One region of the Exiguobacterium sp. OS-77 genome, then DNA from elsewhere that is predicted to be linked to it. Evidence: riboswitches for the same ligand, from Rfam matches in the RefSeq annotation. Region 1 holds a riboswitch; each other region holds the start of a gene.
What was found. Region 1 has a riboswitch for thiamine pyrophosphate ahead of thiD (bifunctional hydroxymethylpyrimidine kinase/phosphomethylpyrimidine kinase). Riboswitches for the same ligand answer to the same signal wherever they lie in the genome.
Positions count from the first base shown of each region.

Region 1 (7,618 bases):
ATGACGAGGATTCATATAAATTAGTCGTCGTCCGAACGGCGTCGTTCGATACGTATCTTCTAAAAATGTTAAGCCTCGTTGTTTTGCTTCTTCAATCGCCTGATCTAAATTCTCTACACGATAAGCAATATGGTGGACACCTTTCCCGCGTTGTTTTAAAAAACGTGCGATTGGACTATCCGGACTTGTTGGCGTTAACAACTCGATGTGCGCATCATCGAACTCGATGACCGCAATATTGGAAGCGACACCTGGCGCAGGATTCGAGTACTCTTTTGTTAAGGTTCCTCCAAGTACGTTTGTATAAAATGAAATGGCTTCCTGCATGTCGCGAACGGCAATTCCAGTGTGGTCTAATTTCATATGATATCCTCCTTCTGTTCGCTTCAGTTTCCCAAAAACACTCCAAAGTTGCAACGATGAGTTACCTTCCAAATGTTTCTATTACATAGAAGAGGAAAGATTTATTTAAATTGAAATATCACTGAAATATTATGGAAGAGGAATGAATGCTATAATCAAAAACGTTCTTATAAAAAAGAAAAAAGATTACAGAATTTAAATTTAACTTAAATATTCTACGATAAATCATAAAACATACACTACAGAAAAAGAGGGAATACTACATGAAAAAAACGTTCGCGTCGCTCATCGTTTCCGCACTAGTTCTTTCATCAGCACCTCATTTTGCAGCAGCAGACGATTTAAGTGAACAGAAAGCCAAAAACGAACAACAGCAACAAGACAATGCTAAAAAGCAAAAAAACTTAGAGTCTTCTGTTAATCAAGAAGGTAAAAAAATACTCTAAAACACAGCAAGAAGTCAATCGACTAGACGAAGCGTTGAACGAAAAAATCTTTGCTGTCGAAACAAAAGATCGTCAAATCAAAGCAACAGAACGTGAAATCGTTGAGCTTGGAAAAGAAATCGAGAAATATAAAGCGAAACTAAAACGCCAAGAAAAACTACTCGGTGATCGTCTTCGTGTCATGCAAGAGAATGATGGAAACTCAATTAAATGGGAAGAAGTCATCTTTGGCGCTAAAAACGTTGGTGACCTCGTAAGCCGTGTCATGGCAGGGAAATCCATTTCAAAACAAGATGATAAAATGATCACGGATTACCAAAATACGCAAAAGCAATTAGCGGATGCGCAACAAAAAGTAAAAGAAAAGAAAGCGCAGTTGGTCGTTGAGAAAAAAGAATTAAAACGTCAACAAGCGGATCTTGAATCACAATTAAAAGAGCGGAACAAACGCTTAAAAGAACTACGTAAGAAAAAAGAAAAGTTCGAAACACAATTGATGGATGCAAAAGAAGTCCAGCAAATTTTGATCGCTCAAGAAAAAGCGATTGCAGCTGAAAAAGCAGCGCGTGAACGAGAAGCTCGAATCGAAAAAGAGCGTCAAGCTCAAGCGGCACGTGAAGCAAAAGCACGGGCAGAGGCTGAAGCAGCTCAAGCAGCAGCTCAGAAAGAAGCGGAACAACAAGCAGCTAAAGAAGCGGCAGCTCAGCAAGCAGCACAAGAGAAGGCAGCGCAGTCAGCAAAACCTTCTGGTTCGACTAAACAATCGGCACCAAAACCATCTACACCAGCACCAACTGCGCCAGCACCGTCAGCTCCTGCGACACCTAAACCGTCACCATCATCAGGCGGACTCTTCATTCATCCAACTGCTGGTGCTGTGACACAAGGGTATGGTTCTGCAGGCGGAGAAAACGGTTATACGTTCCATAACGGGATTGATTTCGGTGGTCCAGTTGGCACGCCAATCGTGGCAGCTGCAACTGGTACAGTCATTACAGCATCAGGTGGCGGACCTTACGGAAATCACATCATGATTGCTCACCAATTGAACGGGAAGACATATACGACAGTCTATGCACATATGAGTTCATTGAACGCTAGTGCAGGTCAACGCGTCAGCCAAGGTCAACAAATCGGTACACGTGGTAGCACAGGAAACTCAACAGGTCCACACTTGCACTTCGAAATTCACGTTGGTGGATACAGCTACAGTGCAACAGGTCCAGCTAACTCAGTAAATCCAATGACTATGTTTTAAACAGTTAAGAATCGTTGCATATGCAACGATTCTTTTTTTTATATTTGATAAGAAATATATATATTACAAAAAAACGTTTTCACTTGAAATGTAAATGAAATTTTTTTGAAACGATTAGGGTGCTATAATCTATTTCAGATATGAGAGAAACTTGAATACTATAATAAAAAATGAAAATACATAAGTGAGGAAAACGATATATGCTAAAAAAACTAATTTCTACCATTGTTTTAGGGGCATTACTTACAACAGGTACACAACCGATCGCGGCAGCAACGATTAAAGAAAAAAAGGCTGAAAATGCCGCTGAACAACGTAAATTAGAAAAAGAGATTAAAAAGCAAGAAGCTAAAATTTCAAAAGAACAACGTCAAATCAATCGAATCGACGCAGCGATTAACGAAAAGATTTTCCAAGTTTCCGAAAAAAATAAACAAATTAAACAGTTAAGCAATCGAATCGATGAGTTAAAGGCAGACATCGTTCGTTACGAGGAGATGCTACAGAAGCAGGAAGAACTACTCGGTGATCGTTTACGTGTTTTCCAAGAAAACGATGGAAACTCGATTAAGTGGGAAGAAGTCATTTTTGGATCAAAGGATTTAGGTGATTTATTCAGCCGTGTCATGGCGGGTAAAAAGATTGCTGAACAAGATGATAAAATGATTTCAGATTACATCGCGACACAACAAAAATTAGCAGAAGCAAAACAAGCACTTGTTGAGAAAAAAGCGGAGCAAATGCAAGAAAAGAAAGTATTGCTTGAACAAAAAAAAGCGTTAAAAGTTCAAATGAAAGAGCGTAGTGCTACACTCAAAAAATTACGAAAAGGGAAGACGAAGTTTACGACAGAACTGTTAGACGCAAAAGAACTGCAAGCGACTCTCGAAGCGCAAGAACGTGCGATTGCGGCAGCGAAGGCAGCGGCTAAAGCAGCGGCTGAAAAAGCAGCAGCAGAGAAAGCGGCAGCTGAAAAAGCGGCTAAAGCAAGTGCTCAAGCAGCAAAACAAGCCAATAAGAATACAGAATCAACAAGTTCAGATACAACACCAATCGCTTCAGGTGGTGGGAAATTTGTCCGACCATCTTCTGGTGGGGTATCACAAGGATTCGGACCAGCTAGTGGAGCAAACGGTTATACATTCCATAATGGCGTCGATTTCAAAGGTCCCGTCGGATCTCCGATCGTCGCAGCAGCAGCCGGAACCGTCATTACAGCATCAGGTGGTGGACCTTACGGAAACCACGTCATGATTTCACATTTCTTGGATGGAAAAGTCTATACGACGGTTTACGCTCATATGAGCTCATTATCTGTTCATGCAGGACAAACGGTCTCTCAAGGTCAGCAAGTCGGAACACTTGGTAGTACAGGGAATTCAACAGGACCACACTTACATTTCGAACTACATGTCGGAGGCTATCAATACAGTGCTTCTTCTCCTTTAAATGCAGTCAATCCATTGGCATATCTGTAATCAAAACGGGCTTCGGCTCGTTTTTTTTTCTTTCCTATGCTACAGTTAAGGCGAAACGAATACTTGAGCAACTAGGGGAGCTGGAGGAATCCGGCTGAGAGGAAAACCAATCTGTTTTCGACCCTATTACCTGAACTGGATAATACCAGCGTAGGAAAGTTGAGCCGAACGGATACCGGAATGCGTGTATAACGCTTTCGTATAGCGTCGACTGCTTTTTTACAGCGGTCGACGCTTTTTTGTCGGTCACGACTCCCTTATATTGCTCGATGGGAAGGTGAAAAGAATATGAAACATGTACTGACGATTGCGGGATCCGACTCCGGTGGTGGAGCTGGGATTCAAGCAGATTTAAAAACATTTTCAGCTTTAGGCGTTTATGGAATGAGCGTCCTGACAGCTGTCACGGCGCAAAATACGTTGGGTGTTCAAGCGGTGGAAGAGTTATCTCCAGAAATCGTAGATGCCCAGTTAACGTCGATTTTTTCAGACATTCGTGTCGATGCGATCAAAATCGGAATGGTCTCGAATGCGCAGACGATTCGTCTCATTGCTACACATCTCCGCAAACAGACAGTTCCGATCATATTAGATCCCGTCATGGTCGCTAAAGGGGGACATGCCTTATTACGGACGGAGGCTGAACAAGCATTGATTTCGGAGCTTTTACCGCTTGCGACACTCGTCACACCAAATTTACCGGAAGCGGAGCGTTTAACAGGACGATCGGTCACCAATCTAGATGAAATGCGACTGGCGATGCATCAATTAGCTACACAGACAGGGGCAGTATTACTAAAAGGTGGACATCTCTCAGGAGCTGCGACGGATTTGTTGTTTGATGGGGAAGTAGAACACCGCTTCACATCGGAACGGTTAGACAATCAACATACTCATGGAACTGGTTGTACCTTATCTGCGGCGATTGCGGCGCGGATGGCGCTTGGAGAAGATTTTACAGATAGTGTAAGACAAGCAAAGAGCTATGTCACGGAGGCGATTCGTCATGGATTTGCTCTCGGACAAGGTATTGGACCGACACATCATTTTCATTCACTTTGGAGGGATACACATGTTTACGACCATTCTTGAACACAAACCACTCATTCACCATCTGACGAACACGGTAACGATCAACGACTGCGCAAACGTCACACTCGCTGTTGGAGCATCACCCGTCATGGCGGAAGACATTCGCGAAGTAGAAGAGATGGTTAGACTCGCGCAAGCCCTTGTCTTAAACATTGGTACGATCGATGCAGACATGCAAGCAGCTCAACGACTTGCAGCCCGTGAAGCGGGACGTTTGAATGTCCCGATCGTTCTTGATCCAGTTGGAGCAGGGTCAACGACATTACGTACTGCCTTTTCTAAAGAACTCATTGATCTCGGGTGTACGGTCATCAAAGGAAATACTTCTGAAATCAAGACGTTACTTGGGGAAGACGGACGAACTAAGGGAGTCGATGCTGCGGGAGATGCAATGATGGATCGAGAAAGTATTCGTGCATTCGCTCGCAAACACAAATCTGTCCTCGTCGTGACAGGTCCGAACGACTATATCACGGATGGAACGCGCGAAATGGAATTACATGTAGGAACACCTCGTCTAGGAGACATCACGGGTACGGGCTGTATGACGGCTTCCTTGATTGCGAGCTTCCTCGGCGCAGGATATACGGCGTTTGAGGCGGCTGTTCACGGAACATTCGTCATGGGAAAAGCAGGAGAACAAGCAGTCTCTGCGCAAGGTCTTGGTGATTTTAAACGAGAATTGTTCAATGCGATCAGCCTCATGACGGAGCAAGAACTGGTGGAGGTGACAGAACGTGTCAATTGATTACTCCATCTATGCAGTGACGGATCGTCGGTACCATCCTGGCGTCGCGATCGAGACGGTCGTTGAGGAAGCTGTTTTAGGTGGTGCGACGATCGTGCAACTACGAGAAAAAACCGCACAAGGAAAGGAATTCTACGATCAGGCAGTTCGGTTGAAGAGACTGACGGATCGACACGACATTCCTTTGATCATCAATGACCGGATCGATATCGCGTTACTCGTCGGAGCTGGTTTGCATATCGGACAAGAAGACATTCCTTTAACCGCAGCACGTCGCCTTTTACCAGATGCTGTAATTGGTGTGTCGGTAGCCACTGTTGCACAAGCGATTGAAGCAGAACGAGACGGAGCCTCTTATTTAGGCGTGGGATCTCTATTTGCGACGTCATCCAAAGCGGACGCTGATTCCATGTCGCATACGATGCTTCAGGCGATTCGGGAAGCCGTACGATTACCTCTAATCGGTATTGGTGGAATCACAGCAACAAATGTCTCCACCCTTCCCATCCCGCTAGAAGGGTACGCCGTCATTTCAGAAATTTTCGCTAAAGAAGATCGGCAACTCGCTGCGCAGCAAATGACAGATGCTGTGCGAGAATGGCATCAATCACTTCAGAACAGGGTATAATCCGTTCAGAGGTGATTGTATTGAAATGGCAGACGATCCGTTTTCGCGGCTATTGGATTCGATATCGGTTAGAACCACAAATCATTCGAGTCGATAATCAGGGGATCTACCATCTAGGAAAAGTCTTATTTCCGCGTCCTAATCGTATATCTTATGAGATGGCCCTTTTATTGAAAGAAAAGTATGAAAGACGCTACAAACGTCCGTTGTATATTAAAACGAGCTCGATTGCGACGGAAATTTGGGGACATACTCATTTAGACATCTATTACCGGGTACTTCTTCGTCTACCGATTCCGACTCGGCTACGACAGCGCTATTCGAACCGATTAGAGAGTACGAAAATCATTGATATCGGCGTACGCGCTGTCGATCAAAATCGAATCGTCTGGGATATCGGAGATTATGTTGGAGGATGGTTTGTATTTTGGCTCATTCGTAGGCGCATGCGCTAAACTTGCAATGTTCTGTTTTCCCATGGTGCAATATAGGTAAAAACGAGGTGACGGACATGGATATTCCCCGTTGTGAAACGATTGCGATTGACGAACAACGTGCGTCTGAAATCGGACAAGTCGTGGATACGATCCCAACACTTGAAATCGGAAAGCTATTTAAGATTCTTTCGGATGCGACACGACTGCGAATCGTTTATGCGTTGACGATTGAAGAAGAACTATGCGTTTGTGATGTCTCAGCCTCTGTCGACTGTTCGATTGCGACGGCGTCTCACCATCTTCGGTCTTTGTTGAAACAAGGACTCGTCAAGTTCCGAAAAGAAGGCAAAGTCGTCTATTATTCCCTGGATGATCATCATGTCTCATCGCTTGTGCATATGGCTATGGAACATGTGCATGAGGGAAAAAGCAGTACGTGAATGATTCTTTAGAATAACGAAAAGCGTAGCTATTGCTGCGCTTTTTTTGTTCATCTCGGATCGTTTTCCTAGGACAAGCATCGACCTCGTCCTGTCAATCAAGATGACGCCTCTATAATCTGAAGAAGCTGACTCGAAAAAAGAATAACTCATCTTTTCAGACCCTTTCCTCAGGCGAGACACAAGCTGGCTTTCTTGCTTCATTCCAGCAGAAAAGCGGGTCTTGTTCGTCTCTGATAGCGCAAAATCGCGCTTGTTCCTGTAGAAGTGGCGTGTGAAGCGTCATTCTTTTTGTTACGAGATAAGGGTGGCAGAATGATGATCTGCCACCCTTATCTTTGTAAAGACTGACTTTTGAGTCAGCTCCTTTTTGTTTATTCTTGTGCTGATTTCTCTGATATGGCAGGAACGAAGCGATGGAAGAAAAAAATCGTTGCACTAATCATCAAAAAGGACAGAATTGACAGGCCGAGGCACATCCATTTATATGTAGCAATTAACGCATCCGATTGTTGTAATTTTGCCTGAAGCGTTCGATATAAATCATCTTTTACACGTGATAAGTCTTCAAGGATCGTCTGAGTCGTTTGAGTCGATTGTCTGGCGAGACGTTTTGCTGCTGCTGGACTTTGGCGTTCATATACGACGAAAACCCGTTCGATTTCTGACTCCCAGACATTGTTGCGACGAAGAAGATCTTTAATTGTTCCTGGAGTAGTTGAAGATTG
Region 1 covers NZ_DF239008.1:2,600,059-2,607,676, reverse strand. The annotation lists partial or broken gene mce (methylmalonyl-CoA epimerase) at 1-363, opposite strand, end outside; gene EXG77_RS16575 (hypothetical protein) at 627-809, shown strand; gene EXG77_RS16640 (M23 family metallopeptidase) at 844-2,067, shown strand; gene EXG77_RS13380 (murein hydrolase activator EnvC) at 2,268-3,545, shown strand; TPP riboswitch at 3,609-3,719, shown strand; gene thiD (bifunctional hydroxymethylpyrimidine kinase/phosphomethylpyrimidine kinase) at 3,834-4,637, shown strand; gene thiM (hydroxyethylthiazole kinase) at 4,618-5,385, shown strand; gene thiE (thiamine phosphate synthase) at 5,375-6,013, shown strand; gene EXG77_RS13360 (hypothetical protein) at 6,025-6,468, shown strand; gene EXG77_RS13355 (metalloregulator ArsR/SmtB family transcription factor) at 6,525-6,890, shown strand; gene EXG77_RS13350 (hypothetical protein) at 7,265-7,618, opposite strand, start outside.

Region 2 (7,618 bases), 1.4 Mb from region 1:
AGAAGGCGATGTCATCAGTCAAACGCCTCGTGAAAAAGCACAGGTCAAGAAGGGCTCGACAGTCAATTTGGTCGTTTCTACTGGTAGTGCTCCGGTTGAGGTACCGGATGTGACGGATGAAGCTGAAAAAGAAGCAATTGCAACGCTAAAAGAAGCAGGATTCGCAAAAGTCGAAGTCGAGCGAGAGAAGTCGGATGAGATCGATCGAGGAAATGTGATTCGACAGTCAATTTCTGCTGGAACGGAGGTCATTGCGAAAGAACAAACGATTACGATTACTGTATCTGAGGGGACGTCTTCTTTCGAGTTGAAGGATTTGACGAATTTATCGAGTGATGAAGCAAAAGCTTATCTCGATAAAGTAGGATTAGACGGAACATTCGAACAAGAATTTTCTAGCGATGTCAAACTCGATCAAGTCATCCGTCAGTTCCCGCAAGCTGGCGCACAAGTCGAGCCGAACGACTCCGTGACGGTCTTCATCTCTAAAGGTGAGGAAGAAAAAACAGTGACGGCGACGTTCCCTGAAAAGGTCGTCTATGATGCTGTTAGTGAAGATGAAGAAGAGGCTCCGCCGAAACAAGTCATCCGAATCGAGACGGAAGACGCGAAAGGGAAGCGGACCGTCATCGAGGAATCAATTGATCAAGATGAGACATTCGACGTGCCATTAACGATTGATCCGGGTGAAGAAGGCAAAATTACGATCTATAAAGACGATACGGTGTATCGTTCAAAAACCATCACGTACAATCAAGCAAAAGACGCACAATGAATGTGATAAAAAAGGAGTGCATAGGATGACGGAACAACGCATCGAAGAGAATCGAGAAGGAACGATCATACGCCTGCAGGGCGGCTTTTATGATGTCATGACACCAGAAGGAGAAGTTCGTTCACGAGCAAGAGGAAATTTCCGAAAACGCGGCATCAGTCCAGTCGTCGGAGATGAAGTCGTGCTTCATATCGAAAGTGAGACCGGGTACATTCTCGAAGTGAAGGAGCGGGACAACTTTTTAGTACGCCCGCCTGTCGCGAATATCGATCAAGCGTTGCTTGTCGTCTCGGCGGCAGAACCTGATTTTTCAGCGCATCTACTCGACCGATTTCTCGTCTTGATCGAAGCGAAGGAAATCCAACCCGTCATCCTGTTAACGAAGATGGATTTACTTGACGAAGTCAAAGGACCGGCTGTCCGAGAGGCGATTGCCGCTTACCGGAAGATTGGGTATACGGTCATCGAGACATCAAGTGAGACGTTGACGGGTGTTGAGCAAGTCCGTCCGTTACTTGCTGGAAAAACGAGCGTTCTCGCCGGACAATCCGGTGTCGGGAAAAGTTCATTGCTCAATGCACTGGAGCCCTCTCTTGATTTAGAAACAAGTGCGATCTCGAAATCACTCGGACGCGGACGTCATACGACGCGCCACGTCACATTAATGCCGCTTGCCGAAGGATTGATTGCCGATACGCCAGGTTTCTCGAACCTCGATTTTCCGTATGATATGGAAATCGAGGATGTACGGTGGAGTTTTCCTGAATTCGTCGCTGTACAAGATGATTGTAAATACCGAGGTTGCTTGCATTTGAATGAACCCGGTTGTGCCGTCAAGGAAGCCGTCGAAGCCCAAGAAATCATGTCCTCTCGTTATGAGAACTATGGTATGTTTATAGACGAAATCAAGAATCGAGCCCGGAGGTATTGAAGATGATTAAAATTGCACCATCGATCTTATCAGCAGATTTTGCGAATCTTGAGCGTGATGTCAAAGCAGTCGAAGCAGCAGGCGCGGACTATATCCATTTTGATGTCATGGACGGTCAGTTCGTACCGAACATCTCATTTGGATTACCTGTGCTTAGCAGCTTACGTCAAAAGACGGATATGATTCTCGATGTCCATTTGATGATTGACCAGCCAGAACGTTTCGTTGAAGATTTCGTCAAGGCAGGGGCTGACATCGTGACGTTCCACGTCGAAGCGACGAATCATGTCCATCGTGTCTTGCAACAAATCAAAGCAGCGGGCGCAAAGGCAGGAGTCGTCTTGAATCCCCATACGCCATTATCAACGATTGAACACGTCCTTGAGGATGTCGATATGGTTTTATTGATGACGGTCAATCCGGGCTTCGGTGGACAAGCCTTCATCGAGCGTGTCATGCCGAAACTCGCAGCACTTGCGCAAATGAAAGCAGATCGTGGTCTGACATTTGAAATCGAGATTGACGGTGGCGTCAATCCGGAAACGGCAAAGCTTTGCATCGATAACGGTGCGAACGTTCTCGTCGCAGGATCAGCAATCTACAATGCACCAGATTATGCGGAAGCGATCACTAGCATTCGTCAAGGGGCTGCCGTATAATAAGAACGAGAAAACGAAATATGATGACCGCAAGGGGTGTCGCTTGAAAAGCGGCTGAGAGGAGTCTTTTAGACTTTAACCCTTCGAACCTGTTCCGTTCAAACGGACGTAGGGATGTGGCGCACGCAGGCAGTACGGCGTTCGTCGTACTGCCTTTTTGCGTCCTCTCGTACAATGAAGGAGGAATAATAACATGAAACGGTTACAAATGATGATGGAAATTGCCATCTTTGCCAGTCTCGGAGTCGTCTTTGATTTACTGATTCCATTCAAAATGCCACAAGGAGGCTCAATCAGCTTAGCGATGTTACCGATCTTCGTCATGGCATTTCGCCACGGTGTCGTTGGAGGGGTCGTTACGGGAGCGCTTGTCGGTACGATTCAATTGATGTTCGCTCCACAAGTCTTGACGATCGTTCAACCGATGCTTGACTATACGATTGCGTATGGTGTCGTCGGATTAAGTGGTCTGTTCGCGCGTCAAGTCAGACTAGCCGCGCGCAATGGACAAAAGAAAAGCTTGATGGCGTTCGTTCTCCTGGCGACGTTATTAGGCGCAGGACTCCGTTATATCTGTCATGTCATCAGTGGAATCGTCTTTTTTGCCGAGTATGCCGAAGGTCCAGTCGTACCGTATTCATTGATTTATAACGCGACATACATGGTACCGTCTTACGTTCTTTGTGGTGTCGTTGCGGGTCTTTTATTCACGACTGCGCCACGCTTACTACGTTATTCGGCACGAGGCGTCTGAGATGCGGGCGATTCTCGTCTGTGCCGGTCCGCGAGAAGAAGCGCCGGATTTACGGACGTTTTGTCAGCCAGGTGATTTTATCGTCGGTGTTGACGGTGGTGTTCAGACGATTGAATCGTTTGGGCTGACATGCGACCTGACGATTGGTGATTTTGATTCGCTTGGTTATGTACCAGAAGGGGCAATCGTTCATCCGGCCGAGAAAGATGAAACGGATCTCGAACTGGCACTTCGTACAGTCTCAGAGAAGAAACAGTTTGAGGATACCTTCATTATCGGGGCGACAGGTGGGCGGCTCGACATGACCGTCCAAAATGTATATTTATTGAAGCGATACCCAGAGGCACGACTCGTGACGAAACGAGAAGAGGTACGATACTTGGCTGAGGGAACGTATGCAGTCGAAGCAGGGAGCTATTATTATCTTTCGTTCATTCCACTCGTACCATCGACTTTAAGCTTATCCGGAGTCAAATATCCACTTGATGCACATCCAGTACCGGTCGGAGGTTCCTTGACCGTCAGTAATGAATGGTGTGCGTCAGAAGCGAAGGTAGAGCTCCATCAAGGAGAACTATTGATGATGCGGACGCTTAAGGAATAGCGCAATCATAGGAAAGAGGCCGTGGATGACTCCGCGACCTCTTTTTGTGTGAAATTATTCTTCGAGTTGAGAAGGGGCGACACGGATGTCGCTTTGAGCGGATAGATGTTTTCCTTTGACGAAGAGATGATAACTTCCCCACATGACAAGGAAGAAAGGAACACCAATGTATAGAGCGATTCGTTGATCCGCTTGAAACGCAAGACTGACGAGGACGACGACGTTAAGTGTCAACGAAATCAGTGGTAACACCGGATAGAGTGGTGTCTTGAATTTCAGTTCGGATACATCGTGTCCGTTTCGGACGAACTGACGACGAAATGCAAGCTGAGAAGCAGAGATCGAAATCCAGCCGACTTGAGCCCCGAGTCCGGCTAAGGACAAGAGCCAAATGAAGACGGTATCTTCTGCGAAAAATGCGGTCAGAAGCGATAACATCGCGAACATCATCGTAAAGAGTAAAGCACGCATTGGCACACCACGTGCATTGACGTAAGATAATTTCTTTGAAATCATCCCTTCTTGCGCCATTGCCCATAACATCCGAGTCGCCGCATATAATCCGGAGTTTCCGACGGATAATAGTGCCGTCAAGACGACGATATTCATCAAATCAGCAGCGTACGGAATGCCGATCGCATCAAAGACCATGATGAACGGACTGCTGACTCCGCCAGCCGTCTCATACGGAATTAATGCACCAACGATCGTAATCGATAAGACGAAGAAGATGAACGTCCGCCAGACTGTATTGCGGATCGCTTTTGGAATCGATTTTTCTGGCGTGTCGGACTCCCCAGCCGCAACACCGATCAATTCCGTTCCTTGGAAGGCGAAGTTGACGGCGATCATCGTCGTCAAGACACCAAGAATCCCGTTTGGAAACCAACCGCTTGCCGTAAAGTTAGCGAATAACGATGTTGGGCGATCTGCTTCCATCGGTAACCAGCCGAACCAAGCAGCGCCACCTAAAATGATGAAGAATAGGATCGCGAGGACCTTCAAACTCGAGAACCAGAATTCAGCTTCACCGAATGCTTTGGCGGAGACGGCATTCAGACCGAACAGCAAGACCGTAAAGGCGGTACACCAGACGACGACGGGTACATTCGGAAACCAGCGGTCCATTAAACTGCCGGCAGCTGTGATTTCGAGTGCCACCGTCACGGCCCAGCCGAGCCAATAAATCCAACCGACGGCAAAGCCGATCCCTGGTCCGATGAAGCGGGTCGTATAGGTCTGAAATGACCCCGAGACCGGCAGATAGACCGCTAATTCCCCTAGACATAACATTGTCAGATACATGATGGTCCCACCCACGATGTAACTGAGGACCGCCCCGAGAGGTCCTGCTTGTGAAATCGTTAATCCTGACCCTAAAAATAAGCCTGTTCCGATGATTCCGCCAAGTGAAATCATGAACAGATGTCGACTCGTCATCTCTCGTTTGAGTTGCATGATGACTTCCCCCAATTCTGACAAAATAAAGTACGTTCCTATTGTAAGCGTTTTCAATAAAAGCGACAATTAGTTTATGAGAAAAATAAATGAGGGCATAAAAAAACCGGAAGGGAAGATTCCCATCCGGTGGTTGCGCCTTATACGCGTTCGACTTTACCTGATTTAAGAGCTCGAGCTGAAACCCAAACCTTTTTCGGCTTACCGTCGACGAGGATACGTACTTTTTGTACGTTGACTCCCCAAGTACGTTTTGTTTTGTTCAATGCGTGTGAACGGTTGTTACCCGACTTTGGCGATTTCCCAGTAACGTAGCATTTACGTGCCATGCGTTCCGCCTCCTTTTATGTTGTTTTGCGTTCGTCCTAATAGACACTTTGCTATCTTAGCATGGTGTCAGGGCGGTTGCAACATAAAAAAAGTAGCTGACAAGAAAAAAACTTGACAGACAACCTCGAAATTTAAAATAATGGATGAGGATGATGGTAAAAGTTCATTTGACCGCTACTATTTTTCACTTATTCATTGTATAGTCAGTACGGCGACTTTTCAATAGTAGGTCCTTATAGTAGAATTATGAGAAGAATACAATATTCAAAGGGGGCTACTCAGGTGGCGATCGAGATGAAAACGACCTATGGAAAGATTGATGTAGATAATGATGTCGTCGCGCAACTTGCGGGCGGCGCGGCAATGGAATGTTTTGGTGTCGTTGGTATGGCATCCCAGTCTCAAATCAAGGATGGTCTTGCTGAACTCTTAAAACGTGAGAACTTTGCACGCGGTGTCATCGTTCGACAGGCTTCAGAGCAGGTCCATATCGATATGCATATCATCGTAAGTTATGGAACGAAAATCTCAGAGGTGGCGAATAACGTACAGAGTCGCGTGAAATACACGCTCAGTCAGGCACTAGGTCTTGACGTGACATCTGTGAACATCTTTGTCCAAGGAGTCCGCTTGACGAATGTCTAAGGCGGGAATAGAGGAGGAAACTTTAGTGAGTGTAGATCGTTTAACAGGAGCGCAGTTAGTCAAGATGATTCAAAATGGCGCGGCGAATCTCTATCAAAATGCAGATTTCGTCGATTCATTGAACGTCTTCCCTGTGCCAGATGGTGATACGGGAACGAACATGAATTTGACGATGACTTCAGGTGCAAAAGAAGCAGGTAAATCAACTTCGGATTCTGTATCGGAAGTCGCAAACGTCTTCGCACGTGGATTATTGATGGGGGCGCGCGGAAACTCTGGCGTCATCTTAAGCCAATTGTTCCGTGGATTCTCGAAATCAATCGAAGGCAAAACAACGATTGATACGAAGGAATTCGCAGATGCGTTACAAAAAGGTGTCGATACTGCATACAAAGCAGTCATGAAACCCGTTGAAGGAACAATCTTGACGGTTGCCCGTGAAACAGCTGTCGCTGCTATCGCACAATCTGAGACGACGACGGATTTCTTAGAGTTGATGCGTCAACTCGTCGAAGCTTCGAAAGTATCGCTCGACGGTACACCAGAACTTCTTCCGGTATTAAAAGAAGTAGGCGTCGTTGACTCTGGTGGTCAAGGTCTCGTCTGTATCTATGAAGGATTCCTCGCAACACTCGAAGGAAAAGAACTCGACAAGCCGCATGCACCTGTCATGGAAGCACTCGTCGAAGCAGAGCATCATAAAACGGCTCAAAGCTTCATGTCGACAGAAGAAATCCATTACGGTTACTGCACGGAAATCATGGTTCGTTTCCAAGATGACAAGCTTGCGAATGCACCGTTCAGCGAAGAAGACTTCCGGAACGAATTAGCGGAATTCGGTGATTCGTTGCTCGTCGTAGCGGATGAAGAACTCCTTAAAGTTCACGTCCACGTTGAAACACCAGGAGAAGTCATCACAAAAGGACAACGTTTCGGTGAACTCGTCGCTGTTAAGATTGAAAACATGCGTCAACAACACTCGACGATCCTTGAAGAAGAAGGTGCGAACCAAGTCACTCCAGTCGCTGCACCGAAGGCAAAAGCGAAAGCAGCCCTCGTGACAGTCGCAATGGGTGAAGGAATCAGCGAACTCTTTAAATCACTCGGTGTCAGTGTCGTCATCGAAGGCGGACAAACGATGAACCCGTCGACGGAAGATATCGTTAAGGCGATCGAGGATGCACACGCTGAACACGTTTATGTCTATCCAAACAACTCAAACATCATCATGGCCGCTGAACAAGCAGCATCTGTTGCGAATTGTGGTGTGACGGTCGTGAAATCAAAAACAGTTCCACAAGGTTTAGCAGCAACAATCGTCTATAATCCAGAAGCGACTGTCGAAGAGAACGAAGCGCACATGGCAGATGCGATTGCAGCCGTTAAGTCGGGACAAGTCACATATGCCGTACGTGATACGAACATCGATGGTGTAGAAATCAAGAAGGACGACCATATGGCG
Region 2 covers NZ_DF239008.1:1,171,244-1,178,861, forward strand. The annotation lists gene pknB (Stk1 family PASTA domain-containing Ser/Thr kinase) at 1-775, shown strand, start outside; gene rsgA (ribosome small subunit-dependent GTPase A) at 801-1,706, shown strand; gene rpe (ribulose-phosphate 3-epimerase) at 1,709-2,365, shown strand; TPP riboswitch at 2,388-2,497, shown strand; gene thiT (energy-coupled thiamine transporter ThiT) at 2,559-3,119, shown strand; gene EXG77_RS05700 (thiamine diphosphokinase) at 3,121-3,723, shown strand; gene EXG77_RS05705 (amino acid permease) at 3,778-5,181, opposite strand; gene rpmB (50S ribosomal protein L28) at 5,322-5,510, opposite strand; gene EXG77_RS05715 (Asp23/Gls24 family envelope stress response protein) at 5,794-6,156, shown strand; gene EXG77_RS05720 (DAK2 domain-containing protein) at 6,182-7,618, shown strand, end outside.
Region 2: another riboswitch for thiamine pyrophosphate. It lies ahead of thiT (energy-coupled thiamine transporter ThiT); the one in region 1 lies ahead of thiD (bifunctional hydroxymethylpyrimidine kinase/phosphomethylpyrimidine kinase).

Region 3 (7,618 bases), 650 kb from region 1:
TACATGCGCTTCGATCGTCACCGTCGAATTAATCGCTTCAAGCCGTGCTTTTGCGGCAATCGCTTTTGGTACGATATGACGCGCATCCTCCTCGGTATAAAGCTGTTGTCGTTGTAGATTACTCCACTCGACATAATCACGGTCGACGATTCGGACGACGCCGACACCGGCGCGAACGAGTTGTTCTGCCGATGCCGTTCCGAGCGCTCCCATGCCGATGATCAGTACCTTTGCTGCAGCTAAGCGTGCTTGTCCCGCTTCCCCGATCGGTTGAAATCGAGTTTGCCGTGAGTAACGGTTCATCGAATCAATCCACTCGTTGGACTACTCGCGACCGCATACTGTTTTTTCTCGATTCGTCCCGCTTCGTATCCGAAGCGCCCTGCTTCGACAGCTAGTCGCATGGCGTGCGCCATCTTGACCGGATCTTTCGCATGGGCGACAGCGGAGTTTAATAAGACACCGTCCGCACCGAGTTCCATCGCATAGGCGACGTCGGTCGGCGAGCCGATCCCGGCGTCGACGATGACCGGGACCGTCGTCTGCTCGATGATGAATCGTAGATGAAGTGGGTTGAGAATGCCTTGCCCGGAACCGATTGGTGATGCAGCCGGCATGATGGCGTGACAACCGAGTTCCTCGAGTCGCCGTGCAAGGACGACATCGTCTGACGTATACGGTAAGACGATGAAGCCTTCTTTGAGTAATTCTTCAGAAGCCCGTAACGTCTCGATCGGATCAGGTAGTAACGTCTTATCGCAACCAATCACTTCGACCTTGACCATGTCACACATACCGGATGCCCGCGCAAGCTTCGCTAACCGAACAGCTTCCTCCGCCGTCTTCGCACCAGCCGTGTTTGGAAGTAGATCGTACTTCGCTAAATCAAGCGACTCCAAGAAATTCGCTTGTTGTTTGTCGAAGATATCGAGCCGACGGACGGCAAATGTCAAAATTTGTGAAGCAGACGCATCGATTGCTTTCTGCTGTACCGTAGCATCCGTATATTTCCCTGTTCCGAGCAATAACCGTGATTCAAATGTCTTTTCTCCAATTTTCAGCATGTTTATCCTCCTCCTACGAAATGAACGATTTCAAATGTGTCATTGTCCCGAACGACTGTCTGACCGTACGCCATGCGATCGATAATTTGTCGATTCTGTTCGACGATGACGAGCTTTTCCCCTAAGCCGAGTTGCGTGAGCATGTCCTCGATCGTTTTAATCTGTTCGATCGTGTGGTCATTGCCGTTAATCGTAATGTTCATCGGACTTCCTCCTTCTGAATCAACCGTAATGTATTTACCAAGACTTCCGCTGTCGCTGGTGCGAGTAATATGCCATGCCGATGATGCCCTGTCGCTAGGAAGATCCGACGGGATGAATCGGTGACTCCGATATATGGCAAGCCGGACACCGTTTGCGGTCGTACACCGGACCAGACTTCTTCGATGACCGCGTCACGAATCGGTGGATACAGTCGTTCTGCTGCTTGAAGCAGTGACATGATCCCAGCGACACTGACGCCGACCGTCTCGTCGTGCGGCAGTTCGGTCGCACCGATCAAAATCCGTCCGTCAGCTTTTGGCACGAGGTAGACGGCTTCATCAAACAGAATCGAGCGTAACGGCTGACCCGCGAGACGGACGGCGAGACACTCCCCTTTGACCCCATATGTCGCGATCGAATTTCCGACTGTATCGAGCAAGGCTTGCGACCCGCGTCCGGCAGCGACCGTCACTGTTCGTCCGGTCCACGTTCCTGCGTTCGATTCGATCCTGATGAAGTCATCGTTCTCTTCGATGCGTGTGACATCTACCTGTTCTTCAATCGATATGCCACGTGCGTGTAAGGCATACATCAATGCAGTCGTCAGTCGTCGTGGATCGATTTGACCGACAGCTGGAAACAGATGCTCGCTTCCTTTACGTTTTAACAAAAACGGTTGTTCCCGGTACCCACAATCGATGCCTGTCTCTCGCTCGAGTCGACGTGCAAGCAACGGATACAGACGACGACTACGTGCGGCAAGTACATGCAATTCCGCCCTCAGCTCGATGTCCGTCGCGAGCATCCCGGCAGCTGCGCGGCTCGTTCCTCGTCCGCATGTTCCACGTTCTAAGACGACGACGGATTCATTCTGACAGGCGAGACCATAAGCAAGCGTCAACCCGATGACTCCACCGCCGATGATGATGTGATTCGTCATACGCGAACCCCCTGATAACGCTTGACGGCGGCGAGTGGATCCGATTGACCGAGAATACCCGATAAGACGGCGATTCCGGTTGCCCCGGTCGCTGCGATTTCAGGCATGCATTCTGGTGTAATCCCACCGATCGCAATGACTGGTTTCGTCGTGAAGGTGACGACTTGCTTTAATGCGTCGATCCCTCGGGGTGGTAGGTCCGGCTTCGACGCTGTCGGATAAATATGACCGTACAGCAGTCGGTCGGCTCCTTCCGCTTCTGCTGCCAGTGCCTCTGCTAGTGAATGGACCGATTTCCCGATGACGAGATTCGGAAAATGACGTCGCACATCGCGGACACGCAAGGAACGGCGCGTCAGCTGCACACCGATGCCGGCGACATGGGCGACGTCGACCCGGTCATGAACCGTTAACTGTTCAGGCGAATAACCATGCCCAAGGAGTGCTTCAATCAGATCAAGTAATTCTGCCGCCGATAAGTTCGGTTCACGTAGATGCAGCTGATCCGTATAGGGTTGAAGTGATTGAAAGGTCTTTATTTCGTCAAGCGGATGAATGGATCCCGTCGAAATCAGATGTAAACGCATCATGTTCTTCCTTTCCATACGAAAAAGGACCACTCCCGATGTTGAAGGGAGTGGTCCGAAAATGCGCTGAAGCGCTAAGGATATCTAGGGTTTCGAGCCACTTCCCTCCGCTAGTACGAACTAGATCAGGTTCAAAGGGTCCGGATACTTCCGTCTCAGTCTGCTGGGAGACTCCCCTAGTGTCTTTTCGTGTTTAATTGGCTTGCCCCATTAGTCTAGCATGAGTCGCTTTGCTTCGCTAGTCCTAGTTGAGCGCTTCCACTTGCTGAATCAGCTCCGATTTCGTCGGTCGCTGTTGCTCTTGGCTGTCGGCATACGTCTGCTTTAGCTTCAGGATGCGCATTACTTTAGCATCGAGCATCTCCGGCGTCAGCGTTTGGTCTTTGACGGCTTGCATCACTTCAGCATGAACTTTTGCGTAAGCACCTGCCTCTGAAAACATCGCCATATCAGCTCCATTGACGAGCGACTGACGTGCCGCTTCTGCGAGACCATATCGTTTCGTGATCGCTCCCATGACGAGATCATCCGTGATGATGACACCGTTGAATCCGAGTTGCTGACGCAAGAGGTCAGTCAAGATCGGCTTTGAGAGCGAGGATGGATTCGTATCGTCATACGCGGGATAGAGAATATGGGCAACCATCACCATCTCGGCGCCCTCTTGAATCGCTTCTTTAAACGGTAACAGTTCCGTCTGCTTCAGTTCTTCCTTTGATGCCGTCACTTTCGGTAGCCCGACATGGGAATCGACACTCGTATTGCCGTGACCGGGAAAATGTTTGACGACCGGAATCGTTCCCGTCTCCTGCATCCCGTGCATCAGGGCCGTACCAAGCGTCGCGACGGTCTTCGGATCAGCACTGAACGCACGGTCGCCGATGATCGGATTGTTCGGATTACTGTTGACGTCTAGGACCGGTGCGAAGTCCATGTTGAAGCCATAAAATCGTGACAAATGTCCGAGCGTACGTCCGACATCTTCCATTTTCGCATCATCTGCTCCTTGCGCCATCCGTTGACTCGTCGGTAGACGTAATCGTTGATCCGGTACCCGGCTGACCCGTCCGCCTTCTTCATCGATCCCAACAAACGCATACGGTTTTTGATTCGTCTCTTGAATCGCACGTGTGAACGTCAAGAGTTGTTCTTCTGACGTGATGTTTCCGCCGAGCAATAAGACCCCGCCAATCGCATGCGTCTGTAACAATTTCCGGTCAGCTGCTGAAAGTTCCGTGCCGGCGACTCCGATATAGAGCAGTTGATCGATTTTTTCTGACGTCGACATCGCTTTTAATTGTTGCTTTAGTTTTGCTTGTTGTCGTTCTTCTTTCGTCGGCTCAGGCTTCGGTTTCTTTTCTTCTGTCGGTTGTTTCGATTCCGGTTGTGATGATTTCGTTGGTTCCGTCGTCTCCTGCGCACACCCTGCAAGCAACAGGCAACCGATCAGTACGACTTTCTTCACAAAGGATCCTCGCTCCGGACACCATTGATCGAATAATAGACGGAAATCTCAGCGTTCAGGGATTGCGAGACCGAACAATATTTATCCTTTGATAACGAGATGGCGCGACGGACCTTATCTTCCGGGAGATCTCCTTCGAGCCGGTAATGAATCGAGATCGACGTAAAACGCCGCGGATGGTCCTCTGCCCGTTCTCCTTCGATATCCATTTCGAAATGGGTGATCGTCAAGCGCATCTTCTCTAAGATCGAAACGATATCAATTCCGGTACAGCCGGCAACGGCATGTAGCAGTAGCTCAGTCGGTCGCGGCGCTTGATTTTCACCCCCGTTTTCGGGTGCTGCATCCATCGCCAGGTGATGCCCTGATTCCGTCTGTCCACTAAACCCCATCTGTTTGTTCCATGTCACTGTCGCTTGCATCGTTTCCACTCCTTTATAAGTAGTCTTCTTCTGTAGTATACGCAAAAAACAGTACGCCTGGAAATTCACACGCTATTTCGAATAATGGTTCTTTTCCCGAAATCTTGCTTTGCGATACCCGACGAAATCGTTTCATGCTATCCTGTTACTCATAGTTTCGCGCGCAAGCGCTAGAATTGAGGAATTATCCATGTCACCTACTACTCGTTTAAGTCGACGCGATTGGCTCTTGATCGCCACGTTGTCGCTCCTGACGTTCGTACTCGGAACAAGCGAATTCGTCATCGTCGGGATCCTCGCTGAAATCTCCTCAGCCCTTGATATCACGATCGCAACAGCCGGTACGCTCGTCTCAGCCTTTGCCATCTCCTTTGCAATCGGTACACCGATCGTCATGTCGCTGACCGGTCATCTGGAACGGCGTCGCCTGATCCTACGTCTCTTACTCGCCTGGGTCTTACTGAACCTTGCCAGTAGTTTTGCTCCAAGTTACGAAGTGTTGCTCGCAACCCGCATTCTGACAGCCATCTTGACTGGTGTCTTGATCTCGCTCGCAATGGTCGTCGCAAGTGACGGTGTACCTGTCGCGAAGCGCGGTGTCGCCGTCTCGTTCATTTTCGGTGGTTTTACACTTGCGAACGTTTTAGGTGTCCCGATCGGAACGTTCATCGGGCAACATGCTGGCTTTGAAGCCACGTTCTGGCTAACGACAGTCATGGGAATGATTGCGTTCCTCGCAGTATGGAAGATCGTTCCGGTCCAGCAATCGACGGGTTCTGGTTCTATTAAGGAACAGCTTGGATTGCTCGCCAACCCACGGATCCTGATCGCCTTCTTTATTCCGTCGTTTGGATTCGGGGCAACTTACGTCGTCTACACATATCTCGTGCCGATTCTGCAAACAGAACTCGGGATTGCGAAAACGTGGATCAGTCCGATCTTGCTCGCTTACGGCGTCGTCTCAATCTTTAGTAACATCCTTGCCGGCAAGATTGCTAGCAAAAATCCGATGGGACGCTTACGGTTCGTCTTCGTCGTGCAAGCAGTCGTTCTTGCTGCATTATACTTCACGACAGCATCCCTTCCGCTTGGTCTGTTCAACATCGCCTTGATGTCGTTGATGTCGATTCTACTGACGACTTCGACACAAATCTATTTGATTGACCTCGCTGAAAAGTTCAACCCGGAAGCAAAAGGACTCGCCGCTTCATTGATGCCGGTTGCGAGTAACGTCGGGATTGCTTTTGGTTCGGCACTCGGTGGCATCGTCTATGCGAACGGTCCGATGATGAACACGGCACTCGTCGGTGGACTGGTCGCGCTCGTTGCTGCTTTATTGACTGCAGTCAGTCATCGCCTCGATCAACGGTCATGAAACCGTTACCTTATCCTTTTTTGTAACAGGTCGATGACGGTTCGATGACGTTATGATGATAGTCCCCATCTCGCTGATGATTTTTCAGTATGATGGGGACTATGTTGTAGTAGAGGAGTGTCTGAAAGTGAAAGCATTACACATCATCGGTCTCGGTCTGTTGACGATCATCCGACTCTGGCTCGGAATCCAGTGGTTCATCGCTGGAATCGGTAAGTACATTAATGGCTTTGATGCAAAACCGTTTCTCGAAGGAGCGCTCGCGAAGTCAACTGGTGAAGACGCATTCGTCAGTTCCTGGTACGCGACGTGGATTGAGCAACTCGCCTTACCGAACGACGGGCTGATCAACGCCTTGATTCCGTTCGCGGAACTCGTCGTCGGGATTCTGTTGATTCTTAGTCTGTTGACAGTTCCTGCACTGGTTGTCGGAAGCATCATGAATCTCAATTACTTACTCGCTGGGACGATCGCATTGAATCCAGTATTCTTAGCAGCGTCAATCGCCTTACTGGCTGCAGGACGCTTTGCGTATCAAATCGGCATCGATCACTGGATCATCCGCTGGTATCGTTCGTCGCAGCAACCGCATCCCCTGGACCGGATTCCGGTCTAACGAAAAAAACTCTCCCAAACGCGGGAGAGTTATTTTTTTTGTTGCTCAAGAATCGTCTGTTGTGTCGGGGTCCCGCCGACTGAGACCGTACGCTCGAGGAATAGGTATGGTTTACCATCAACTTCAAAGCGACGGTCACCGAGATAACGTGCCGAATGCCCATCCGTTGCGAGTTTTTGTTCGATTGCTGCGACATGTTCGTCGAGTGAATAAAACCGATCGTCAAACGTCATCGTGATGTTTTTCTTACGATACCCGAGTAAGAAATTGTAGTAGAACCAATACATAGCACCTGCGAAGACGACAAAAATCAAGAATTGCATATGAGTTCCCCCTTTGTATAGTCTTTATACGTTGGAAGAAAACGGGAGGTTTCAAGTTATTGAATGAAATTTCTATAACTTACTTCAATCGCATATCACTTAGTGATAACTTAACCTTGGAATTTTTATTTCTAATGTTTCCCTCATATTCAATATTTGCTGATGTTGGATTGAAAACCAATACTCTGTAATCATCATTTTTTAGCTGATAAGAAAAATAAATGCGTCCATTTTCCAAAATCGAGACCGGGAATCCACTTCCATCTGTGAATTTTTTACGATCAGGAAGTGGAACTTGATGTACTGTATATTTTTCCGACTCTATATCCAACGTATTCCAGCTTAACTGTGTATCATCATTTTCATTTATCGTCACGATTAATTTGCCTTCATTTAAAATCCGAGTATTCAAATCGTCTCCTTCCAGTTGCTTTAATCGTTTCGTCTTTTTTCCGTCTGTCATAAGCAGACGCTGCTGTTCAGTATCGGGGTTATTCTTAGAAAAATATGTTTGAGAAAAAAGTAGTTGTCCTTTATAGAACGACTCAATGTATTCATTCTTCTTTAATTTGATTGGTAGTTGTTGTTTACGTACGCTATTATTTTTTAAGTTAATGACATA
Region 3 covers NZ_DF239008.1:1,950,588-1,958,205, forward strand. The annotation lists gene EXG77_RS10095 (ThiF family adenylyltransferase) at 1-303, opposite strand, end outside; gene EXG77_RS10100 (thiazole synthase) at 300-1,064, opposite strand; gene thiS (sulfur carrier protein ThiS) at 1,067-1,267, opposite strand; gene EXG77_RS10110 (FAD-dependent oxidoreductase) at 1,264-2,208, opposite strand; gene EXG77_RS10115 (thiamine phosphate synthase) at 2,205-2,798, opposite strand; TPP riboswitch at 2,881-2,983, opposite strand; gene nagZ (beta-N-acetylhexosaminidase) at 3,040-4,260, opposite strand; gene EXG77_RS10125 (OsmC family protein) at 4,257-4,682, opposite strand; gene EXG77_RS10130 (MFS transporter) at 4,873-6,057, shown strand; gene EXG77_RS10135 (DoxX family membrane protein) at 6,185-6,673, shown strand; gene EXG77_RS10140 (hypothetical protein) at 6,703-6,996, opposite strand; gene EXG77_RS10145 (hypothetical protein) at 7,076-7,618, opposite strand, start outside.
Region 3: another riboswitch for thiamine pyrophosphate. It lies ahead of EXG77_RS10115 (thiamine phosphate synthase); the one in region 1 lies ahead of thiD (bifunctional hydroxymethylpyrimidine kinase/phosphomethylpyrimidine kinase).

Region 4 (7,618 bases), 410 kb from region 1:
CATCACCGTATCTCTTAATAGAATCGGTTTTACCTTGATTCGTCGGAGATCATTTGATTTTTGACGCGGATTACTTATCGTTGCATGGATCAGTGTTCCTTGCGTGATTTGCGAGGCAAGACTCGCTTTTAATTCATGTAGTTCCACTAGTCGTCCCGTCCTTTTCTGATGTTCTTTCGAAACTGTAGCAAATTCGTACCTGTTCGACAAGTTTACACGCTTTATCATTCGTACGTAATCAAAAGGAGGAATTCATCATGTTCAAAAAAATTCTCTCACAAATCGGAATCGGTGCCGCAACGGTCGATACACGCTTGACGGATGACCGCTGCGAACCAGGCGGTCAAATTCACGGTGTCGTCCATATCAAAGGCGGAAACGTCGATCAAGAAATTGATCGAATTTATCTTGAATTCAACACGCAGTACAAACAAGAAGTCAATGATAGCACGACGTTCACGACCTTCACGCTCGATCGGTTTGCCTTAAATGAAGCGAAGTTCACGATTGAAGCGGGTATCGAGCGGGAAATTCCCTTTACATTACGCGTACCGCTGAATACACCGCTCTCCGTCAGCCAATCGAAATCGTGGATTGAGACGGGTCTCGACATCGCTCAAGCCGTTGATCCATCGGACCGTGACGCCGTCATCGTCGAAGCGAACCGCTACCAAGCGACAGTCTTAGATGCGATGGAGTCACTTGGCTTCCGATTGAAAAAAGCCGATACGGAAAAATTACCTGGACGATTCCGGAAAGATTTACCGATTGCTCAGGAGCTTGAGTATTCAGCTCGCAATACACACTACGCCCATAAACTGGATGAGATCGAAATCATCATGCTCCAAGACAGCTCAGGGATTGATTTAATCGTCCAAGTCGACCGTCGTGCGCACAGTCTCGGTTCATTATTCAGTGAAATGGCTGGTGCAGATGAGTCGATGATCAAACTGCGTCTGTCCAATAGTGAACTGCAGGATCAATCGTTCGTCGAACGTCAGCTGACAAGCATCGTCGAACGCTATAGCTGATCAATCGATCGACTTTACTTGAAAGTGATTCCTCTTCAGGGGGAGTCACTTTTTTTCATTCAAGTCAGTTTGTCTAAAAACACCTTTGAAATTTATTTCAATTTGAAATCGTTCACAAATAAAATATTGTTTTAAAACAAACACCTTGCTATACTGTCCGTATTGAAAAGAATTCCAGTCACGGTTTGACTAAAGGAGGACGTACATCATGAAAAAAATCGGACAGTTCACGTTAACAGCCGGACTCGCAGCAGTACTCGTCTCAAGTAGTTTACCTGTCATGGCAGAGGCAGGATCTTCAGCCGATCGGATCAGTCACAAAATCGACACGATGACACTCGAACAAAAAATCGGGCAGATGATCATGCCGGACTTCCGGCAGTGGAATGGCAGCAATCATACGTCGCTTGCCCCAGAAGTCGCGAACATCATCGATCGCTATGATTTAGGCGGCGTCATCTTGTTTGCTGAGAACGTCAGCGAAACCGAACAGACGACGAAACTCGTTCATGATCTGCAAGAAGTCGTCAAACAAGACGCTAGCAACGATATTCCGCTCTTCGTCACGATCGACCAAGAAGGTGGAATCGTTACTCGGCTCGGAACAGGGACGAACTTACCTGGCAACATGGCGTTAGGTGCGACCCGCAGTAGCACATATGCCAATGATGCCGGTCATATCATCGGTTCGGAACTGCGTGCGCTCGGCATCAATGTCAACTTTGGTCCGGTTCTCGACGTCAACAGCAATCCTGGAAATCCTGTCATTGGTGTCCGCTCGTTCTCGAGTGATCCGGCGCTCGTCGGCACACTCGGTTCCGCTCTAATGAAGGGAATTCAGTCTGAAGGTGTCGCGGCGACCGCCAAACACTTCCCGGGTCACGGCGATACGGCGACCGATTCCCACTATGGATTACCGGTCGTTGACCGGTCCCTGCAGGAGCTAGAACAAGTCGAGCTCGTACCGTTCAAGCGAGCTATTGCTGAAGACATCGATATGATCATGACAGGACACATCGGGATGCCGCAAATCGAACCTGAAGTTGTCACGTCGACAAATGTTACCTTCCCTTTACCTGCGACGTTATCGGATGATGTCATCACGGGCGTACTGCGCGAAAAACTTGGTTACGATGGCATCGTCATCACAGACGCGTTGAACATGCAGGCGATCGCCGACAACTTCACGGAATCAGAAGCCGTCTTAAAGACGTTTGACGCCGGTGTCGATATCGCGCTCATGCCGACGATCCTTCGTTCCGAGCAGGATGTCACAAAACTCGACCGGATTTTCAAGGATGTGATCGCAGCAGTCAAAGATGGTCGCCTCTCAGAGGAACGGATCGATCAATCGGTTGAGCGGATTCTGACACTGAAAGCAGAACGCGGAATTTGGAACGGTACGACTGACACGACATCCCTAGCTGAAAAAATCGCGCAATCGAACCAAATCGTCGGTAGTCCCGAGCATAAAGCAAAAGAACGTGCGATGACGGAAGCCGCGGTCACACTCGTGAAAAATGATCAGCGGACCTTACCATTCAAACCGAAAAAGAATGCCAACGTTCTTGTGATCGCTCCTGCGGCGGATCAAACGGACAGCATGAAAAAAACGATCGCTTCCCTACCGAAGAATCGGAACTGGCACGTGACGACAGCGAATTACTCGGCTACTACGCTACCGCTCGACCAAAACCCGACATTACGGGCGCAACTCGATGCAGCAGATTACATCATCGTCGGTTCCAACGTCAACACGAGTGCTAAACTACTACCTACTGCACCAGAACAAGCGATTCCGGCTTCGATCTTCCGCTATGCGAAACAAACGGATACACCATCCGTCCTGCTCAGTCTCCGTAACCCATACGATGTCGCCGTACAACCGGACGCACCGGCACACGTCCTCGTCTATGGCTTCAAAGGCGATCCAAACGGTCCAGACTCCGAAGCAGGCAATCTAAAATCAGCGGGACCGAACCTGCCTGCAGGTATCAGAGCGATCTTCGGAACGTTCAAACCGCAAGGCACTTTACCGGTTGATGTGCCGGTCTTTAAGAACGGTGTCTTTACCGATCAACTGCATCTCGAATTCGGTGACGGCTTTAAAAACTGGAAAAAATGATGACGTGATACACCAAAAGACCGAAGCTCCTTAAAGGATGCCTCGGTCTTTTAATGATTGATACGGATATTCAGCTTCTTCTTTCGCACGATGGTAGACGCGGTATAACCAATAAGTCAGCAGTGCATAGACGACGATGACAAGAACAGCAGAAATATAGCTTCCCATGCTATACGCTACCTTGAAGTTTCGAGTCGATGCGGATATACCGGATAATACGATCAACGTTGGGATGATAAGTCCTACAAATCTTACTTTGACTTTACCAAGCATTCGTTGCATAGCATATGCCGCGAGGATCACAAGTGCGATCACGATGATTTCCATTCCAATCCCTACTCTCACTAAATGGTATTCCTAATTCTACCATCTAGTGATTCAAGAAGATACCGCTCGTGCTGGAATCGTTTCGTAAACTGATGCAAATGTCTCTTCCGTCCACCCCATGTGCCAGAAGAGTAACTCATAGTAACAACTCGTCACGAAATGACGTTTCATCCGCTCGCGTTCCGTCGGGCTCGCTTGCTCCGCCAGCGCATCAAGCCGTGCAATCTGTTCAAAGACGACCTTTTCAAACCATTCCGAGCTATACGTGTCGATCCATTGCTGATAGATTTTTTCTTCCGGTGTACACGTTAGTAATTGTTGCCCGACTTCATAATACAACCAGTAACATGGCAAGATGGCAGCAATCGTCTCACCGAGCGTTCCTTCACTCGCATGATGCATGTGCGAGACATACGCATATGCTGTCGGTGCCGGTTCAAATGCTTCAAGATCTGCTGCCGTAATACCGAGCGGCTCAAAAAATGATTGATGTAAGCTCAACTCTGCCTCGTAAGTCGAAGTAGCATGCTCGGCAAGTGTCGCAATCGTCGCGAAGTCGTCTGCTTTTGACGCTGCCTTCGCTTGAATCTTCGCAAAGTGTTTTAAGTAATAGGCATCCTGCATGACGTAATGCCGAAATTTCGAGAGCGGTAACGTCCCCTCCCCGATTCCTTGTACGAATGGGTGCGTAAAACTACTATCCCAATACGCTTGTGCCGCTTGTTTGATTTCTTGTGTGAATGTCATGATCTCATCCTCCTCGTTTAGTTATGAAACGAAAAAACACCACCCCGAAACACACGGGCATGGCGCAAGAAGAACAAGACTTGACGCCACTTCCCTCCGTAAGTACGAACTTAATCAGGTTCAAAGGGTCCGAACGTCTTCGTTCGTCTCAGTCGGTCTACCGACTCCCCTAGTGGTCATTATTCGATTCAAATTCACTATAGCATGCTGAAAACGGAAGTCAAGTTGTCTCCTTTTCGCTATACTATGGAGTGTCAGAAGACGGATATCGTCTCCATCTGCAGACCGATTCCGAACAGACATCGTTCCCGTACACTAAATTTAGTACCTGATACTATAATTCATTCTGTTACTTACAATTGGAGGATTTCATTATGCATACACCAACAAAAATCATGGCATCAGCCGTTATCGCTTCTGCTTTATTACTCCCAACAGCCGCATCCGCCGAACAAGTCGTCGATAAGACGATCGTCACACTCGGGGAGTCGCTCGGCGCAAAAGATAAAGCATGGGTGCTTTCACGTCTCAATGCACCGGAAGGGATTACACCGATCATCGCAACTTCTGCTGACGAGGAAAAATATCTCGGGAAAAACATCCCACAGTCGCAAAAAGGCGGCAACATGTATTCGTCGGCTAAAATCGAACTGACGGAAAAAGGAGATGGACTCTCCGTCTCGACGGAAAACATCACATGGGTGACGAAGGATATGTATCTCAACGCTCTCGTCACAGCGGGTGTCAAAGATGCCGACATCACGATTACTTCCCCTTACAAGGTGACCGGGACATCCGCCTTGACAGGAATCATGAAGGCGTACGATCAAACTTCCGCTGAAACCGGGATTAAGTTAAGTGACGAACGCAAGGATCTAGCACAGCAAGAATTATCAGTCACATCAGACGTCGGGAAAACCGTTGGAACGGATAAGGTGGCTGACTTGATGAATGAGATCAAGGCTGAGATCGCCAATCAAAAACCGGAAACCAAAGTCGAAATCGAAAACCTGATCGTCCAAGTCATTCAAAACAACAATATCCAATTGTCTGACGCACAAATGGACCGGCTGACGAATCTGTTCAATCAAATGGAGCAAGCGAACATCAACTGGGGACAAATCGAGAGTGGATTGAAAAATGCGGGACAAGACATCCACGCGTTCGCAACTTCAGAAGAAACGAAAGGATTTTTCGCTAAATTATTTGATGGACTCAGTGACTTCTTCAGTTCAATCGCGGGTGTGTTCAAATAATTCAGACTTCCGTAACTGACAAAAAAATAGTAAACTAGATGTATCTGAAACGAAAGGTGGTGTGAAAAGATGGACTTTGCCGCGTGCAAACACTGGTTGATGGAACAATTGTATCTGTTGCGCGCGATTTTTCATGAAATGGCGTTCTAAGGCACCCGTCTGTCCTTTTTTAAGAACTTCATGAATGAAAAATACTGCAAAGCGCATCTTTCACACGTTAGGGAGAGTGCTATTTGCGCTCTCCTTTTTTGATGCGCGCGAAAGGATCAATTGAATATGATGATTTGCGACATTCAACACCTGACAAAACAATTCGGAGGCGAGACGATCTTAGCGGATGTTTCCCTCTTCTTAAACGAACACGACCGTGTCGGTCTGATTGGACGAAACGGGAGTGGTAAGACGACATTACTCCGCTTGCTTGCTCGCCTCGAGCAACCGGACGGTGGTGTCATCTATCAAAAGAACGGTTTGACGATCGGCTACTTGGAACAACTTCCTGTATATAGTGAAACGATGACCGGACTCGACGTCCTTTGGACAGCGTTTGCAGAGACTCTTGCGATCCGTTCCCGGATGCAACAGTTGGAGCAAATGATGGCGACAGCACCAGATGATCTCGATGCACTACTCGTACGGTATGCGGAAGCGACGAATGCATTCGAGCAAAAGGACGGCTATCTGCTCGACTCGAAGATCGAACGCATGGTGAACGGATTACATCTCCGTCCGTTACTCACTCGTCCTTTCCACCAGTTGAGCGGTGGTGAACAGACGAAGATTTGTCTCGGTCGCATGTTACTCATGGAACCAAATCTGCTTATTCTTGACGAACCGACAAACCATCTCGATTTAGCTGCCGTGGAATGGCTGGAGCAGTTCTTACGGGACTACACAGGAACCATCCTGCTCGTCTCTCACGACCGGGTCTTCTTAGACGCCGTCGTCACTTCGATCGTTGAACTCGAAGACGGTGAACTGACAGCCTATATAGGGAACTACAGCGCGTTCGTCGTCGAGAGAGAACGCCGTCTGCTCGAGCAGTTCCATGCGTATCAAGAGCAACAGAAAAAAATAAAGAAAATGAAGGAAGCGATTCGTCGACTCCGGCAATGGGCAAACGAAGCGTCTCCACCGAGTGAGAAATTATTCCGTAAAGCAAAATCGATGGAACGGGCACTCGAGCGGATCGAACGGATTAAACGACCACAACTCGAAGCCAAAACCGCTGATGTCTCCTTCTCTTCCACTGATCACTCGAGCCAAGTCGTCTTTCGCGCTGAAGAACTCTCGTTTGCTTACGGAACCCGTCACATTTTTGATGAAGTCTCGTTCGAGATCATGGCACAGGATCGGATCGCGATCGTCGGAACGAATGGGAGCGGGAAATCGACGTTGCTCTCACTGCTGCTTGACGAATTATCACCAGACGCAGGCACACTCACGCGTGGACCATCGAATCGGATCGGTTACTTGTCCCAGCATGCCCATTTCGAGGAGGACGCGCGGTTAATCGACTGGTTTAGAGACCGGATTGCCGTTCCAGAAGCGGAAGCCCGCCATATCCTAGCCCGGTTCCTGTTCTTTGGACCAACTGTCTTTCGGTCCATTTTGTCACTGAGCGGAGGCGAACGTGTGCGATTGCAACTCGCCGTCCTCGTTCATTCGTCGATCAATGTATTAATTCTCGACGAGCCGACGAATCATCTCGATATTGAATCAAGAGAGACACTCGAAGAAGCACTCGAGAATTTTTCTGGTACATTGATTGCCGTCTCACACGACCGCTATTTCTTGAATCGTCTTTTTCCGCAGATCCTTTGGCTTGAAAATGGTCTGACGCGTTATCATGGTACGTATACGTATGCCCAACAGAAGCGTAACGAGTTCGCTGCGTCGTCTCCACTTCACGTAACCCTACAAAAACCAAAACGCTTATCACAATACGAGTTAGAAATGCAGATCGAGCGGCTTGAACAGAAATTAGCAAAACGTGAAAAATCGACCGATACCGTTTCTAAAAGCATCCAACAGCAACTCGATGACTTATACGAACAGTTACTACAGTATGGATGATCCAGCTTTACTTGACTGTCACTCTCGATACCGAGAGTGACAGTTTTTCGTTCATT
Region 4 covers NZ_DF239008.1:2,193,808-2,201,425, forward strand. The annotation lists gene EXG77_RS11330 (SAM-dependent methyltransferase) at 1-147, opposite strand, end outside; gene EXG77_RS11335 (sporulation protein) at 258-1,031, shown strand; gene EXG77_RS11340 (glycoside hydrolase family 3 protein) at 1,240-3,156, shown strand; gene EXG77_RS11345 (hypothetical protein) at 3,187-3,483, opposite strand; gene tenA (thiaminase II) at 3,535-4,230, opposite strand; TPP riboswitch at 4,305-4,411, opposite strand; gene EXG77_RS11355 (DUF1002 domain-containing protein) at 4,605-5,486, shown strand; gene abc-f (ribosomal protection-like ABC-F family protein) at 5,766-7,562, shown strand.
Region 4: another riboswitch for thiamine pyrophosphate. It lies ahead of tenA (thiaminase II); the one in region 1 lies ahead of thiD (bifunctional hydroxymethylpyrimidine kinase/phosphomethylpyrimidine kinase).